Regions from separate parts of the Ruegeria sp. CDSA077 genome, predicted to be linked through region 2. Evidence: riboswitches for the same ligand, from Rfam matches in the RefSeq annotation. Region 2 holds a riboswitch; each other region holds the start of a gene.
The links. A riboswitch is a leader RNA that binds a small molecule or an ion and turns the genes downstream of it on or off. The one in region 2 is predicted to bind cobalamin.

Region 1 (5,877 bases), on a different contig from region 2:
GCGGCACCAGATGGGTGTCAGCCAGCGGCGACAGGCCCGCGCCGCCAAGGCACAGTGGATGATCCTCGGGAACCACGCCCTTGGCCTTGTAGGTTGTCACAAAAGGAATGCCAAAATGTTCAAGGAACGCCTGCACCAACTTGCGCGAGTCGTCATACAGAACATCCAGGCCGATAATCGCGATGGGCCGTTCGGCCTGTGCCACCCAGCGGCGGGCTTTTTCAACGCAATCCCCCTCGGGCGCGACGGCGGCAGGTTTGACAAGACGGCGGCGTTTGACATCGGTCACAGGCGCATCCGCAACCGAAATCGGCACGTCGATATGCACCGGTCCTGTGCGCGGCTGATTGGCCAGCGACACCGCTTTGTCTGCGATAATATCCGCGCCTTTGGCGGTCAGCAGGAACGTCCCTTTGGTGATCGAGCGATAGACCCGTGCGTGATCCATGACCTGATGGGTGTATGTCAGCGCCTCATCTGCGTCGACACAGCCAGTCAGCACGATCATTGGCACCCGATCCTGCAACGCATTGGCGACCACATTGATCCCGTTCATCGCGCCTGGACCGAGTGTGGCCACCAGAATGGCTGGCGCGCCGTCGCGGTGATGCACCGCCTCGGCCATAAAGCCGGCCGCGTTCTCGTGTTTGGTCAGGTGAAAGGTTATCCCCGCCTTTTCCAACGCATCCACTAGGGTCAGCACCTCGCCACCTGGCATGCCAAAAGCGTGGCGGCAGCCAGCCTCATAAAGCCGTTGGGCCAGAATGTCCGCAGCGCGGGGCGACGAGTCCTGCATCAGTATAGCTCCGAAAACTGTTTCAACGCAGATTGCGGAGGACAGACCCGGACGCAAGGCGCATCACGCCAGTGTGACTATTTGACAGCGGCTTCGGCCACGATCTGAAAGGTGTCATCCAATTCCTGGGCAATGTCCCTCAGGGGGTCTCCGCCCTCATAGATATAGGGCGCGAATACAAAGCTGGGCGTTTTATAGGATAGGGTGGCGGTGCCGTCCTCGTTTTCGGTCACGTAAAACCGGATCGGTGCTTCGATCATTGCGCGCACCGAGGTTTCCAGCACGCGCACCGCATAGTCATTGTTGAAGGCGCCGATCACCAGATTGCCTGGGATTGTAATTCCCCGCGCGGCGGCGGCTTTGGTGGGGCCGGCCTGCGTGACCACGATCAGACCGTTTGCCTTAACCGCCGATTTGGTGTCCGAGACCAATTCATCATAGCTTTTGCCCGTTGGATACACGGCCCATCCCGAGAGCGGTTCGTCGGCCCAGGCGGGCAGGGCCAGCAGGGCGAAGACGGTCCAAAGCAGTTTCATCCAGAGGCCTCCTTTTAAGGTGTCTGCAGGAATCCTGCCAGAAATGTGAGAACGTCGCACTCACAATCTTGTGCGCATTCGGGATTGCGCCGCGCCGCTTAAAGCCGCAGAAACGGGCGCAGGACGAAGGGAAAGGTCTGGATCGGATGCGCCTGATGATCTGCAAAACCTGTGGCACCGCACGCGATCGGGCGGCCGAGGTGCAGGCTGTGCAGGACGCACTGAAAAGGGCTGGATTGACGGATCAGGTCGAATTGAGCGAACACGCCTGTTTCAGCGGCTGCGCGGAACCCACGGCGCTGGCTATACAGGCGCAGGGGCGCGCATCTTATGTGTTTTCGGGTGTCGATGTGGTGGCGGATGCCGCGGATATCGCTGAAACTTGCCGTACTTACCTGAACAGCCCGCAGGGCTGGATCGAAGACGCCCGACCCTGCGGGCGGCTTCGGATGTGTTTGCGTGCGCGTATTCCGGCGCTTTAGTCGACCTGAACCGTAACCGCAGCACGAACCGGCACGTTATCGACCGAAAGCGGGCTATGGCTGTTGGAATTCAGCGAAACCGAAACCTCGACCTCGCCTTTGGGCAACTGATCAATATGCATCCAACTGCCGTAAAGCCGGGCGAGCTTTTCTCCGTTGATGTAAACATGCGCGTGCCCTTCGCCTGCCATGTCAGCGGTAGATGCGTTCTGCGGTGCGAAGGTAAAGTTTTTTGGCATGACATGCAGGTTCCAGCCAGACATAGGATCCTGTGTCAGAGCGATGTCCAGTGTAGGTGCATCTGTGCCTGCCGGTAGGTTCAGGGCCGTGGAATGATCGTGGGCCATGGTCTCAGTGTGTGAGGCTCCGTGAAGAGACGGATCAGAATGGTCGTGGCCATCAAATGTGACGCCATTTGCAGCAGCGATTACAAATCCTGCACCGCCGCCAAAGACCAGACCGATCACGAATAGAGCAAGTGAACGGGTCATTGTATTTCCTTGAAAACATAGGGAAACGCGCCAAGTTTACACCCGGCGCGTTCAATCGAAGTGCGATCAGGCCGTTGCTTCGGAAGGTTGCGCTTCTTTCTGCCAGAAATAGCCAGCGAACGCGCCAACCAGAACCCATGCAACCAGACCGATTCCAAAAGCTCGTGCCGCGAACAACGCGCCAATTTCAGTCGGCACAGGGCCGGTGAAAACATCGGGCTCGGGTGCACCGATAAGATGTGGCACCAACAGAAGTACCGCGGCGATCACATAGCTGATCAGGTTACCTCCAAAGGCGATCAACCACATGGCGACAAGGGCTGCTGCAACTGTTGCGAACCACCAGACCTGACGTGCATAGACATCGGCTGCCGCGACACCCGGCACTTCGGGCGCCAGGGTGAAACCTGGTGCAAGGTGGAAGGCGATAAATCCGGCCAACCCCCAAAGGACGCCGGTCCGGCCATCAATCTGATGTCCTTGACCTTCGGCTACCGACATCAGCGCAACCATCACCAACGCATAGCCGGTATAGGTCAGCATGGTAAAGATGACACTCAGCGCATCACGCGTCAGTTCAGAGAACATGCGCGGCAGCTCGGGATGAGCCGATACGGTCTCGCCCCCGAAATGCACCAGCTCTCCGGATTCATAAAGCTCGGCATGCAACAATACTGGTTGCACAAATACCAACTGCAGCAAGGCGGCAATCAGCCCCGCTGCAGCACCAGCGAACAACGCGCTGGTCAATATACGACTGAACACGGTCTTAGTGGCAGGGGAAGCCGGTCGCGTGACGCACGTCATGCGCTGCATCATGCAGGGCCGCTGCCTGAACGTGACCGGTCAGCGTGATGAGGCCCAGACCCAGAACCACTGCAAACATGACCGGAACAAAGCCTGTACGCGCGGCGGATGCTGTTTTCGTTTGTGTTGCCATTTTGTATTCTCCTCTGCCGCCGCACCCGACGGCCGGTGTTTCGTTTTTTCGCCTGGCAGGTCTCCTGGCTTGCGGGTCGATGCCTCTGTTCGCCTTCCCCCCGGATAACCGGGAGTGGCTGGTTGAACAGGGGCTCTCCGCTTACAGTCGCGGGGGCGGCTTTGGAGTTGACCACCGAGGCAGTCGCACCAAATTCCCTCTTAGCATCCGGATTTCTCCGGCAGGACCAGACACCCCCATTTAGCCGCTATAGCTGTGGCGGTGCAATCATCATTTGCGACGTATTGTGTCAGATTATGCGCTTTTTCAGCAAATAAATATCCATGATCCAACCATGGTCGGCACGGGCATGGGCGCGACGGTCCAGAATCTGCTGCGCAACCTCGGCTAAAGGGCCTTTGATCAGGATTTCCTCTTTCATGCCGACATATGCGCCCCACCAAATGTCCAAGTCTTCCATGTTCAGGTTTTGGAAGGAACATTCGCCATCCAGCATCACCGCCACGTTTTCTGCGGTTTCCGGCCATCCTTCGTCCCGGATGCGACGACCAGTTGTTACGATATAGGGCGCGCCCAGTTCGTTGATCGGAATCGCATGGGCCGCCGTCAGCGCTTGCAGCGCGGTTATGCCGGGAATCACCCGTGTTTCTGGCTGAGGGGTCAAACGTGCCGCGATTCGCAGCGAACTGTCATACAGCGACGGATCCCCCCAGATCAGCAGCGCCACATGGCGGGCCTTCGGGTGGGCTGCGATGGCCTCCTGCCAGCGCAATGCAATCGCGTCGTGCCATTCGTCCACTCCGCGTAAATAGCCATCATCGGCACGGCGTTTGGGAATGTCGAAATACGCGATTTGCGGAGGGGTATCCGCGACCTGAGCGATGATCTGCTCGCGCAGCCCTGCCAGATCGGCCTTGTTTTCGCCCTTGCGGGGGATCAGGATCAGGTCCGCCGAGCGGATCGCCTGCGCCCCTTGAAATGTCACATGATCCGGGTTGCCGGTGCCAATACCGATCAGCGTCAAGTCAATCATTTTCGAACTCTGCCAGAGGTCCATACAGGATCAGGGCCGGGGCGGTGCCGATCTCGGTTTCCAACTGCTGCGACAAAGCACCGATGGTCGAGCGTTGCAGTTTTTGTTCGGGGGTCGAGACGGATTCGGCCATCAATGCAGGCGTGTCCAGCGGCAGGCCGCGCGAATGCAGGGCGCCAACCAAAAGGGGAAAGGTGCGCTTGCCCATAAACACGACGGTCGTAGCCTGTGGATCAGCCAGTGCTGCCAGGTTCAGATCTTCGGGCAGTTTGCCACTGACATCGTGGCCGGTGACGAATTGCACGCGCCGCGCGGTCAGTCGCCGGGTCAGCGGAATGCCCGCCGCTGCCGCCGCCGCTACCGCCGAGGGGATGCCGGGGATGATTTCATAGTCGATCCCGGCCTCTTGCAGGGCCACCAGTTCTTCTTCAAGCCGGCCGAACATGCCGCCATCACCGGATTTCAACCGCACAACATGCTGACCGGTTTGTGCATATTCAACCAACAAGCGGCTGACGTGATCCTGCTTGGGCGAGGGGCGCCCGGCGCGTTTGCCGACACCAACCAGATCAGCATCCTCGCGGGCATGGCTCAGGATCGGGCCGCTGCTGAGGTCGTCAAACAGCACCGCATCAGCTTTCTGCAACCTGTCTACCGCCTTCAGCGTCAGCAATTCCGGGTCGCCGGGGCCTGAACCGATGAAGGACACAAAACCACTCATGCCGAGGCCTCGGCGATCAGATGAAAGAATGTCCCGGTGACATTGTCTCGCACCGATCCGGTTTGCGGGCCTTCCGCGCCTTCGGCGTCGAACACGCGTGCCAGCGGCGCGTCAGGCTGTTCGATGATCGAGGAATAGTGGAACTCATGCCCGCGTAGCGCTGTGCCTTCGGCAAATCCGGCCATCGAGGCCAGTAATTCTGCCTTGCGATAACCCAGGTTGAACTTGCGCTTTTCATAGGAGGTCACAAGGCCCAGAAGGCCCGCCATTTCGTGCTGGACTCCGTCTTTGTCGATCAACGCCTGACCCAGCGCCATGTAGCCCCCGCATTCGCCGTGCACAGGTCTTGTCTCGGCATGTTTGCGCAGCCCAGTCTGGAAGGTGTTGGCGGCGGCCAATGTGCCTGCGTGCAACTCGGGATACCCACCCGGCAGCCAGACCAGATCGGCATCCGGGGCAGGGGCTTCATTCGCCAGTGGTGAAAACGGTAGGATTTCTGCACCCGCCGCGCGCCAGCCTTCCAGCAAATGCGGATAGGTGAACGAAAACGCAGCATCCCGGGCCAGTGCGATCCGCTGCGCCGGAGGGCGCGGCAGCACGGCTGACGATGGCCTATTTGGGCTTGAGGAAGCCGCCCGCTTGATCGCCTCCAGATCGACATGTTCACGCAGGAACGCAGCATAGCCGACAATGGCGCTTTCCAGATCGGGATGTTCCACCGCCTGGATCAAACCTAAGTGCCGCTCGGGAAGTGTCAGGTCTCCGCGTCGTGGCAGAACGCCCAGAACCGGCAGGCCTGCACGTTCCATACCCAACCGGGTCAGACGCTCGTGACGCGGGCTGGCGCAGCGGTTCAAAATTACCCCGGCAAAGGGCAG
Region 2 (5,877 bases):
ACGGGCTGTCCTGCAGAATTGATCTGACACAACCTCCGCGTTTCGACGATATGGGCACCTTGATCAACGCCGAAAACCGGCGCGTTTCAGAAGTTCTGGTCGGTGCCACCCCCATTGCACCGGATCAGCAATTTGCCGTCGCGCTTAACAATTATCGCGCCAGCGGGGGCGGGCATTTCCCATTTGCGGGTAATGCGCAACGTATCGACTTGCCCATCCTGCCGGTCCAGCATGCCCTGTTGGATTATCTGTCAGGCACCTTGGTCAGCGATCCGCTGGAAGAGGCCCAGGAACCCTTCAGAATCACCAGTAACACGGGTACGCAGGCGATTTTACGCACCGGTCCAAATGCCCACCGACATCTGCAGGACATTCAGGAATTTGATCCACAAGTCCTTGGAACCGACGAAAATGGCTTTTTACGGATTCTTCTGACCTTCTGACGGGTTGTGTTTTTCCGGCCAACTGCCTATATCCACCCTCGAGAGGTTGGCGCGGGCGAGCGCCTCGCCAACCTGGTCAGATCCGGAAGGAAGCAGCCACAACGAGCCCCGCTTGGGTCGATGTCCAACCTCTCACTTACGCGCAACGACTGCCGCAGGAGGGACTTTATGATTGTAGCAATGACCCTTCGGGCAGAGCGTTTCCGGGACTAACCCCCGCTCTTGCCTGAACACGTTACCGATGGGTGCGCGCCTGCCACCCTGATGGTTTCCTGTATCTGAACACAGGCAGAACAATGTCCAAAACACTTTCGGACCTGGGATGGTCCTCTCATTTTGCAGCCCAACATGCTGTGAACCCTACCTGCACACCGCATCGCATCAACGCCGTCCATCGTGATCGCCTGATCGGCCTGAATGCGCTTGGCGGCACATCTGATCTGACCCCTGACCGATCAACCGGCGAATTTGCGGTTGGCGATTGGGTCCTTGCGGATGATCAAAGCCGCATTCGGCATCTTTTGGAGCGCAAAAGCCTCTTGCAACGCCGGGCCGCAGGCACCGGTGCGCAGGTTCAGCTGATCGCGGCGAATGTGGATGTGCTGTATATCGTCAGTTCCTGCAATGCCGATTTCAATCTGGCACGGCTTGAGCGTTATCTGGCGCTGGCGCATCAGGCCGGGTGCTATCCGGTTGTTGTCTTGACCAAGGCCGACAGCTGCCCTGACCCAGAGAGCTATGCCAGTCAGGCCAGTTCGCTGGCTCGGTTTCTGACCGTTCTAACCGTCAACGCGCTGGAGGCGTCAGAGATTGATCCGATCCTGTCCTGGTGCCCTGCCGGGCAAACTGCTGCTTTGGTCGGCTCATCCGGTGTCGGCAAAACCACATTGGCGAACGCCATGACTGGTCAGGCCGGGACAACGGCGGGGATCCGCGAGGATGACGCACGGGGTCGCCACACCACGACCCATCGTGCGCTTCACCCGATGCGAAACGGGGGGTGGCTGATTGATACGCCAGGAATGCGCGCCCTGCGTTTGATGGATGCCCAAGACGGCGTGGATGAGGTTTTCTCCGACCTTCTGGAATTGGCTGCAACGTGCCGGTTCTCAGATTGCCAGCACCAGGCCGAACCCGGTTGTGCTGTGCAGGAGGCGATTGCCAATGGCGTGATTGAGCCCGACCGGCTGGCGCGCTGGCACAAGCTTCGGCGCGAAGATCAGAGGAATTCCGAGACCCTCGCGCAGTCACGGGCACGTGACAAAGCCTTTGGCAAAATGGTGCGATCCGTCATGCACGACAAAAAGTCCCGCAGCAGACACTAAGCGTGACAAAAAGGCGCCTCGTTTTCAGGCAATCAACCGGGGCCAAACCGCCCGGTTTCTGCGGGCAAAAGCGCCAATATGACCGATCTCAGGCGCTCCGAATTCATTCGGAGACAACAGATGTCGCCGCGCCTTCGGCCCATACAGATCGGCAAGCCGCCAGACTGCGTCTGGCGGCACCATCTGGTCGTCCTCGAAGGCGAACAGGTCCACCGGCGTATTCGATTGCGCCCATCTCGCTTCGGGCAGAGCGTCACCGATCTGCGGCACATAATTCTGCGGCGCCGTGCACCAGCTGCGCCATTGCCAATAGACCGGGCCCGGCAAATCGGCACCGATCCCCACAGCTTTGCCCGGCAGATACCCCAGTGCATTCACTGCCAGACGCCCGTGGCCGTGCCAGAACAACCACGCCAGCCCGCGATAGGGCCAGGGATGGTCGGACAGAGTAACCAGCCCCGAACATACACAGATCATCCGGTCGATCTGATCAATGTCTGGCTGCACCGGCCCCAGCAAGCCGCCAAGGGAATGACCGATGCTCCACTGCAAAGCGTCCGGGAACCGCCTGCGCATCTCAGCCCGTGCGGCGGGCATGTCGACCAAGGCCCAATCCGCCATGGTCACCTCGGAGGTTTTGAGTTTGTCGCGCAGTGAATGCCCGAAATCGCTGTAGTCATAGGTCAGACAGGCAATACCCTGTTCGGCGGCCAGCCAACGGGCAAAATGCTGGTAATATTCGCGCGGCACTGCAGTTGCGCTGTGAATCACCACGGCGACCTTCGGCTCGGTTTCAGGCAGATACAACCGCGCCGACAGGCTGGCAGAGCCTGAGGCAAAATCAAAGTCCTTAGTCTGGACGCAGGGCGTGGTATCAAGCATGGCGCTTCCGACAAATTCTGAACTACTCGGTTCACTCAACAATCGGCCCGATTTCGGCCACCAGAGTCAAGATTTCATCAAGATGACCAAACGTCCGGTTTGCACCCCAACAGGTGGCTTGACTCGGGGTCTGCATAGCCGCTAGCGATGTGGTGATGGTTCTTGCCCCGGAATTGGGGCGGGATGAAAAGGGAACACGGTGCGGTCTGCCCCGGCGATGCCGGAAAGGGCCAACTCCGCGACTGCCCCCGCAACTGTAAGCGGTGAGCAATGCCGAAATACCACTGGCCCCAGGGCTGGGAAGGTCGGCAAAGCGACGACCCGCAAGTCAGGAGACCTGCCATCGTATCGAAACCGAAACTCGGGCGGGGTGTCCGGGCAGGTCGTCAGCGCGCTGTCACACCTGATCCTCACCCTTCGTCCTGCGCGCGGAGGGCGCATTATGATCTGGAAGACAAAAACACACGAATTCACCGCAACCATCTGTCAGAGGACCGGGAAACCCTGCCCCGCCCTTGCCCGAATGGCACGCGCCATGGCCGAGGCGATGGCGACGGCAAGGCCTGCGACATCCAAAACATTCGAGGTCGAAGGCACCAGCGATCTGACCCATTGCACCGAAGGCTGCACGGCCCGCTTTCGGGCCCAGTCAGAACAGATCAGGGTCTATTGCGGCACCAGCACGGACACGCCGACAGAAAAGCTGGACGCCTATGGCGACATGATGTTCGGGCCGGAGTTCATCCAGAAATCCGCTGGTTTTCTGTCAGAACCACCCTGTGCGATGCTCGACGTATCGACCCTGCCGCCGCGCAGCGACAGTATTCCGTATCAAGTGTCTGCCTGATTCAGGGAAGGGTTCGGGCCGGCAACCCCGCCCAGTCCTTTTGCGCGTCGGTTTCCACCGCGCAGGGCCGCACCGCACGCAACCGCCGAAGCGCTTGGCCAGGCGCTTCGCCGCATTCCACCATTAGCCGCATCACAACCATCCCCGAGCGTCCGCACCCACCGCGGCAATGCACCAGCACCTTGCCGCCACTGGCAAGGACATGTTGGGCGGCGGCGCTGGCTTGCGGCCAAAGCGCCTCAACCTCAGGCGTGGGGGCGCCGAAATCGGAGACCGGAAGGTGGACCCAGGCAATCCGTTCGCGCTGCAGGTCCTCCTCGATTGAACGCGCGCCGGAGTGCTGGAACTCATCCGAGGTCGTCATCGAGATGACCAGGTCCGGCGCCCAATCCCGGATTACTGCGAAATCCCCAGCATAATCGCCCGTGACACCCGGCAGTGGGCACAGAGCGATCTGCCCTTTGCCCAATCCAAGAGGGTGAATTGCAAAACTCTCCAACACAGCTCCTTTACCTGCATCACCACATGGGGCTAAAGCCCCCCATGATTTACCGGCTCTGATGCAACTTGCCAAAACGAAATTCCTTTTCGCGCGCGGTGGACGCGGACGGCGGGGGTCTCTACGCTGCAAACCTGACACGAATCCAACAGAGCAGACATGACCGACACGCCCAGCCCCGCCTATCAGGTTCTCGCGCGGAAATACCGCCCGGAAACTTTTGCTGACCTCGTCGGTCAGAACGCAATGGTGCGCACGCTGAAAAACGCGTTCGAGGCCGACCGGATTGCACAAGCCTTCATCATGACTGGCATCCGCGGCACCGGTAAGACGACCACGGCACGGATCATCGCCAAGGGCATGAACTGCATCGGTCCTGATGGGCAAGGCAAGCCCACGACCGAGCCTTGCGGCCAGTGCGAACATTGCGTCGCCATCATGGAAGGTCGCCATGTCGACGTGATGGAAATGGACGCCGCCAGCCGAACCGGCGTGAATGATATCCGCGAAATCATCGACTCGGTCCGATACCGCGCCGCCAGTGCGCGCTATAAGATCTACATCATCGACGAGGTTCACATGCTTTCGACCAGCGCGTTCAACGCGCTGCTCAAGACGTTGGAAGAACCTCCTGCGCATGTGAAGTTCATCTTTGCCACGACCGAAATCCGCAAAGTCCCGGTGACTGTTCTGTCGCGGTGCCAACGATTTGACCTGCGCCGGATCGAACCCGAGGACATGATTGGCCTGCTCAATAAGATCGCAGCGGCTGAGAAGGCACAGATCGCGGATGATGCCCTGGCGCTGATCACCCGCGCGGCCGAAGGGTCGGCGCGCGACGCAACTTCGCTGCTGGATCAGGCAATCAGCCATGGGGCCGGTGAAACCAGCGCCGATCAGGTGCGCGCGATGCTGGGTCTGGCCGACCGGGGCCGGGTATTGGACTTGATGGAAATGATCCTGCGAGGGGATGCAGCAAACGCGCTGACTGAATTGGGCGGGCAATATGCCGAAGGGGCCGATCCGCTATCCGTGCTGCGCGATCTGGCCGAAATCACGCACTGGGTTTCGGTTGTGAAGATCACGCCAGACGCAGCCGAGGACCCGACGGTTTCCCCTGATGAACGTGCTCGTGGTCAGCAAATGGCCGAGGCCCTGCCAATGCGCGTTTTGACCCGGATGTGGCAGATGTTGCTGAAAGCGCTGGAAGAGGTATCGGCCGCGCCAAATGCCATGATGGCTGCTGAAATGGCCGTTATCCGCCTGACCCATGTTGCCGACTTGCCCAGCCCCGAAGAGCTGATCAAGCGCCTGCAGGACAACCCGCCACCGCCTCCGAATGGCGGTCCTGGCGGTGGTATGGCCGTGCCCTCTCAGGCTCCGGTACAAGCGGCATCATCTTCTTACGTGTCCGCAACTAGCAGCCCCGCCGGCGCACCTTCGGCCGCTCTGGCCCATGATATCCAATCGGCGCTGGCACGGTATCCGAGTTTTGACCACGTGGTTGAATTGATCCGCACCAATCGGGATGTGAAACTCCTGGTCGAGGTCGAAAACGGGGTGCGGCTGGTTTCTTACCAACCGGGGCGGATCGAGTTCACCCCGACACAGAACGCACCCACAGATCTGGCAGCGAGACTGGGTTCGTCGCTGCAACGATGGACTGGCAACCGCTGGGCTGTGTCGATTGTGGCCGATGGTGAGGTTGCGACCATCGCCGAGATTCGAGACGCCGCCGAGCTGGCGTTGAAAGCAGAGGCTGAGAAACACCCGTTGGTTCAGGCGGTGCTCATGCAATTTCCGAAGGCTCGCATCAAGCGGATTGAAACACCGGAAGAACGTGCCGCCAAGGTGGAAACCGAGGCGCTGCCCGAGGTCGAA
Region 3 (5,877 bases), on a different contig from region 2:
TGGCTAACCGCGACGGTCCAGTTGATAATAGGGCGCAAAGCCGACAGCGCGATCGCCACATCCTCGTCCGCAGCCCGCAGCAGCGCCCGGTTCTGTTCCAGCAAACCGCTGGTATTATAAGCTCCGATGAACGCATCAGTCAGGTTATCGGCCCAAACCGCCTTACCGGGCAACGTGCCCAGAGCAATACCCGCAGTCACTGCCAGAGTCCTGACCAGCTTGCCTCCTGCTGCAAAACGCATGGCGAAATCCTCTCAAATCAAAATAACGCAGCCCTCAGGGCAGTTTGCGTCTTTGTGTTGAACTAATCAAGGCAGCAGATAAATCTGCCCGCCGACTATAGCGAAAATGCACTCTCGGCCGAGAAAGCCTTCAGAACAGGTGCACTGGCGTTGAATGCCTGGCGCCAGGTAACGCGATCGCCTGATTTGTGGCCTATACGGACGGTCCCAAGATCACCTTCCATGAACAGGCAGGCGATACGCCCATGATCCTTAAGCTGGTCAATCAATGCAGACGGAACCTCTTCTACACCGCCCTGGATCATGACCACGTCATAAGGCCCATGCTCGGCAGCGCCCTCATCCAGCGGCCCCACGTGAACGACCACATTATCCGCGTCAGCCTCCATCAGCAGCGTTTGCGCTTCGGCAGCTAGCGCTTCATCCGCTTCCACTGCTACGACCAACTGCGCCATATGGGCTGCAACAGCCGTCGAATATCCCAGCGCCGGAGCAATATCCAGAACAACCTCATCATTGGTAATGTTCAGCACATCCAGCATCTTGGCCAGTGTTCTCGGTTCCAGAATGCAGCGTCCAGCCTCAAGTTCTATCAAACTCTCGACATAGGCGGCTTCGCGTTGCGCGTCTGGCACAAAATTCTCGCGCTTGACGGACAGCATGGCATCAATGATCGGGAACTTGGTAACGTCCGAAGGCCGGACCTGCGTATCGACCATGGTGCGGCGGCGGGCTGCGAAATCTGTCATTGGATCGCTCATTCATTTCCCAAGGTTGCTTGGCTTGTGCCACATCCCGGGCAAACCAGCAACGGCCCGCAAGTGGAAACTTTCGTCTGTCGTGAAGATTTTAGAGTGATCCGATTGGGTGAACCAATTTTCAGTTCCTCAAATTTAGACCGAACCCACTGGACGCCCCGGATTAAAGCTGCTAAAACGCCTGTCACACCACGGCAAGTATTTGATATTACTTGAAAAGGCGAGTTGGCGGAGTGGTGACGCAGCGGATTGCAAATCCGTGTACACCGGTTCGATTCCGGTACTCGCCTCCAATAATCGTGCGTAAGTTATTGATATTTAACGATAATTTTGGCGCTCAAACTTGGGATTCGAACTTTCCCGCACCAAATCCCGCAACATTGCTTGTTCTGCCCCCAAAAACAGACCGTCAAGAATGCGATTGTCGCCTTGAACACGCGCAACTTAAAGCATAGCGTGTTCCCAGTTTGTTCAGAAAGGGATTTTAGGCTTGCCACAAGTGAGAATGGCTTCTGTAGGATTTGATTTACCATCAGATGATGTCACCAACTTGCATTTTTATTCGGACTCATCACTGCTCGACTTTGACCTTATTATCTTTTCCCCCATATTCGATGCCCAAGACTATTCGTCTGAAACCTATCTGGGAAAATACAGTTTTGACGAAGATCAGTCCTTTCGTCTGCGAGACGCAATTGAGCACTGGAAACGGGAACTTGACGACGCCGTAAACCACGGAAAAACGGTGTTTATTTTCCTGTGCGCAATTGAAACAGTCTATGCGGCGACTGGAGAAAAAACGTACTCTGGCACCGGAAAGAACCGTCAGGCCACAACCCTGGTCGAACCGATCAGTAACTATGAGTGTCTTCCATTCGACATAGAACCCACAGGGGCGTCTGGCGAAAAGATGAGCGTTGTGCCTGACTTCAAAGAGCTTTTTGAGCAGTACTGGGCTCTGGCAGAAGACTACAGTTCGTTTCGTGTGATTTCTGAAAGCCCACTTGGTACTACTTGCATCAAAACTGAGACCGGAGAGAAGTCCGTCGGTCGAGCTTTCGGTCAATCCGGAAGTGACGGAGTTGCTTTCATTCTACCTTACCTTGACATGGACGACTACGGGTTAGCCGAAGAAGACGACTATGGTCGCCTCATCTGGACTGACGAAGGAAAGAAACTTGGTAAGAGGATAGGTCAACAACTTATTTGGATTCACAAAAACGCGCGGCAAAAATCAACGAAAACACCGGCTCCAGACTGGGCGGCTGATCAATCATTTCTTTTGAAAAAAGAAATGATCTTAAATGAAGAGATCAAGCAGATAAGCGATGAGATTAGTTCACTCGCAGAAAAAAGAGACAAACTGGAAGCTGATCTTCTAGGACAGTCCAAGCTTCGTGACCTACTTTTTGAGAATGGTCGCGCTTTGGAAGAAGCTATACACCTAGCTCTTGGGCACTTGGGATTTTCGACCTCAAACTACAATGAAAATGGCTCTGAGTTTGACGTTGTTTTCGAAGCTCCGGAGGGAAGGCTCCTGGGTGAGGCAGAAGGAAAAGACAACAAAGCCATAAACGTTGGCAAACTGCGTCAACTTCAAATGAACATTCTCGAAGACTTGGAGCGCGATGAAATCGAACACCCAGCAAAAGGCGTCCTATTTGGCAACAGTTTTAGACTAACTACCCCTGATGAAAGAACTGAACAGTTTACGACGAAATGCATAGCTGCTGCGAAACAAAACGGTACAGCGCTGATGAGCACGTTGGAGCTATTCAAAGCTGCAAAGTACCTAGCTGAAAATGAAGACAGTGTTTTTGCAAAGAACTGCCGAAAGGTTTTGCTTGAGGAGGTTGGCGAGTTAACCCTCCCAGACATTCCCTCTGAGTGAAAAAAACCGCAACAAATCCCGCAACATTTTGAATGGCATCAGGTCGGAAGATCACCCTTAAATATTGATATGAAACGAGAATTTTTCTGCACCAGTTCGATTTCAAAACAGGTACTCGCCTCCAATACTTTCAAACAGTTGCTTCGCATTCGGCTTTTCGAGCCTGCGACACGCCGTCTCGCCACGGCAGTGCTCTGCTGAGTGAAGCTTGACACCGGATTGATCAGAAGGCGATGAACTCACTGGCTCGGCCGGTAAATTTGACCGCTCTATCGATTCCACGCGATATGCCCTTTGAAGTAACGGGCCCGCGAATCCTTTCGTCTGGATATCTTCGAGGTGCAAAGCCCAAATTCGCCTGCGGTCATTTTGCATATGGCTGACCAAACATGCCGCTGACAGGCATTGGCAGGTCGCTTTTCCATTCTCGATGATTTCCGTGCGTCTGCCGCGCTTGACAAGCCCCCTGCCCGTGCCGCATGTCCCATCCGTTGGTGTCTGCACATGCAGATGAAAAGGGAATGCGTCAGCGGTCATCCGTCAAACGCAGCCGCCCCCGCGACCGTGACCGGAGAGGGTGCCCAAAGCCACTGGCCAGACAGGCCGGGAAGGCGGGACATCTGCCAGAGGCCAGCCTCTGACATCCGCAAGCCGGGAGACCTGCCAACATCCGAAGTTGAAACCGGACGGGGTGATCCGGTGTCGGGCCCATGTCGCAATACGTGGCCCGCATGAAACCCCGTCCCCCGCGAAGAGGATTTGGGGGGATGAGAGACATGACCGAGACCACACCTGTTGAACTGCTGGTGTGCACGACCTGCCGCCGCGGCCTGCCCGTCGAGAATGATGCAGATCGTCCTGGGGCGTTGCTGCACAAGGCGTTGGAGCAGGCAGAACTTCCTGATGGCGTCACTTTGAAGGCAGTAGAATGCCTTTCAAATTGCGATCAGGGCTGCTCGATTGTGCTGCGTGGCGGACCCAAACGTTGGACCTTTGTCTATGAGCATCTCGATGAAACCGATCATGTCGAGACCATTGTTGAAGGCGCGACCAAATATCTCGCGACCCAAGATGGCCTCGTTAAATGGCGCGAACGTCCTGAACATTTCCGCAAAAACTGTGCGGCCCGCATTCCCCCGATTGGAGCTTAGATATGAGCAATCTCGAAAAACTGCCCGTCACTGTGATCACCGGCTTTCTGGGCTCGGGAAAGACCACGCTGGTGCGTCATCTGATGCAGAACCCGCAGGGCAAGCGCCTGGCCATTGTGGTCAACGAGTTTGGAGATGTTGGCGTCGATGGCGATATCCTCAAATCCTGCGCGATCCCCGATTGCCCGGCGGAAAACATTATGGAATTGGCCAATGGATGCATCTGCTGCACCGTGGCAGATGATTTCATCCCGACCATCGAGGCGCTGATGGCGCTAGAGCCGCGCCCCGATCACATTCTGATCGAAACCTCTGGCTTGGCCCTGCCCAAGCCGCTGCTGAAAGCGTTCGACTGGCCCGATATTCGCTCGAAAATCACCGTGGATGGCGTAATTGCTCTGGCCGATGCCGAAGCTGTGGCCGCAGGTCGCTTCGCCCCGAATGTCGCTGCGGTGGATGCCCAGCGCCTGGCCGATGACTCGATTGATCACGAAACGCCGCTATCCGAGGTGTTCGAGGACCAGATCTCCTGCGCCGACATCATTCTGCTGACCAAGCCTGATCTCGCTGGCCCCGAGGGTATCGCCAAGGCCAAGGAAATCATCGCAGCTGAAGCCCCGCGCCCTCTGCCCGTGGTCGAAGTGGCCGAAGGCGCTGTGGATGTACGTATTGTGCTGGGGCTTGAGGCCGCTGCAGAAGATGACATGGAGGCGCGTCCCAGCCATCACGATGGCCATCACGATCACGAGCATGATGATTTCGAAAGCATCATTGTCGAGCTGCCGGAACAGACCGATCCGGCCCAGCTGGTCGCCAATATCGAACGTCTGGCGAATGAACTGAACATCCTGCGGGTCAAAGGCTATGCCGCTGTTACCGGCAAACCCATGCGCCTTTTGGTGCAGGCAGTCGGGGCCCGTGTGCGTCATCAGTACGACCGCCCGTGGGAGCCAGGTGAAGAGCGTCGCTCGCGTCTGGTGGTCATCGCCGAGCATGACGACATCAAAGTGGCTGAAATCCGCGAAATCCTCGTGGGTGTGACCGAGGCTGCCGAGTAAACCATGCACGTCGTCTTCCGCGAAAGCCATGGGTTAGAGGAAACGGAGACCCCGACCGATCTGGGCCAGAGCCCGGCGGATCTGGTGGTGCTGTCCTTTTCCGACAGTGACCTTGGCGCTTTCGCGGCAGGCTGGCATCGTGGTGGTGGACCCGAAGGCCGGATGCCGACCCTGCGGCTGGCCAATCTGACAGCGCTGAAACATCCCCTGTCGGTCGATACTTATGTCGAACAAACGCTTGCGGGCGCCAAAGGCATTCTGATCCGCCTGATCGGTGGCGTGCCCTACTGGTCCTACGGATTGCAGCAGGTTCTGGCACTGGCCCACGCCAAAGGCATCGCTGTGGCAATCCTACCCGCGGATGGGCGTGAGGATACGCGGCTGGATGACTATTCTACCCTGCCCGTTTCAACCCTGCGGCGGCTGGCGCATCTTTGCGACACAGGCGGTGAGGTCGCAGCGCAGGCTGCGCTGGCGCAAATGGCACTGGCCGCGGGGCTTTATTCTGGCCCGGTGATGGGGGCCAAGACGATCCCGGAATGTGGCGTATGGTGCCCGGATCGCGGTGTGATCCCGACGGATACCGCATTCGCCGGTGATGCCAAGCGCATCCTCGTGACCTTCTATCGCGCCTATCTGACCTCGGCAGACACTGCCCCGGTCGCGGCCCTGATCCACCGTCTGCGTGCGCGTGGGTTTCAGGCTGTTGGCCTATTTGCGCCGTCGCTCAAAGCCCCTACCGCCGCTGACTGGCTGCGCGAACAGGTCGTAGCGCTG

Region 1: it holds a riboswitch for cobalamin, as region 2 does, so the genes downstream of both, AC2FLE_RS06925 (CbtB domain-containing protein) here and AC2FLE_RS13655 (hypothetical protein) in region 2, are expected to answer to the same signal.
Region 3: it holds a riboswitch for cobalamin, as region 2 does, so the genes downstream of both, AC2FLE_RS06855 (DUF1636 family protein) here and AC2FLE_RS13655 (hypothetical protein) in region 2, are expected to answer to the same signal.

What each region holds. Positions count from the first base shown of each region.
Region 1 is NZ_JBXWQG010000001.1:1,376,315-1,382,191, reverse strand. Features, by position in the region: gene AC2FLE_RS06950 (thiamine pyrophosphate-binding protein) at 1-796, opposite strand, end outside; gene AC2FLE_RS06945 (DUF302 domain-containing protein) at 874-1,332, opposite strand; gene AC2FLE_RS06940 (DUF1636 family protein) at 1,488-1,814, shown strand; gene AC2FLE_RS06935 (hypothetical protein) at 1,811-2,305, opposite strand; gene AC2FLE_RS06930 (CbtA family protein) at 2,372-3,070, opposite strand; gene AC2FLE_RS06925 (CbtB domain-containing protein) at 3,075-3,245, opposite strand; cobalamin riboswitch at 3,283-3,491, opposite strand; gene cobF (precorrin-6A synthase (deacetylating)) at 3,535-4,278, opposite strand; gene cobA (uroporphyrinogen-III C-methyltransferase) at 4,271-4,999, opposite strand; gene AC2FLE_RS06910 (cobyrinic acid a,c-diamide synthase CobB) at 4,996-5,877, opposite strand, start outside.
Region 2 is NZ_JBXWQG010000006.1:136,238-142,114, reverse strand. Features, by position in the region: gene AC2FLE_RS13675 (5'-nucleotidase C-terminal domain-containing protein) at 1-443, shown strand, start outside; RNA gene ffs (signal recognition particle sRNA small type) at 483-581, shown strand; gene rsgA (ribosome small subunit-dependent GTPase A) at 740-1,768, shown strand; gene AC2FLE_RS13660 (alpha/beta hydrolase family protein) at 1,793-2,650, opposite strand; cobalamin riboswitch at 2,790-3,009, shown strand; gene AC2FLE_RS13655 (hypothetical protein) at 3,093-3,497, shown strand; gene AC2FLE_RS13650 (protein-tyrosine phosphatase family protein) at 3,499-3,999, opposite strand; gene AC2FLE_RS13645 (DNA polymerase III subunit gamma/tau) at 4,156-5,877, shown strand, end outside.
Region 3 is NZ_JBXWQG010000001.1:1,361,188-1,367,064, forward strand. Features, by position in the region: gene AC2FLE_RS06835 (TolC family outer membrane protein) at 1-242, opposite strand, end outside; gene AC2FLE_RS06840 (protein-L-isoaspartate O-methyltransferase family protein) at 338-991, opposite strand; tRNA gene AC2FLE_RS06845 (tRNA-Cys) at 1,220-1,293, shown strand; gene AC2FLE_RS06850 (hypothetical protein) at 1,491-2,891, shown strand; cobalamin riboswitch at 3,367-3,573, shown strand; gene AC2FLE_RS06855 (DUF1636 family protein) at 3,668-4,042, shown strand; gene cobW (cobalamin biosynthesis protein CobW) at 4,045-5,100, shown strand; gene cobN (cobaltochelatase subunit CobN) at 5,104-5,877, shown strand, end outside.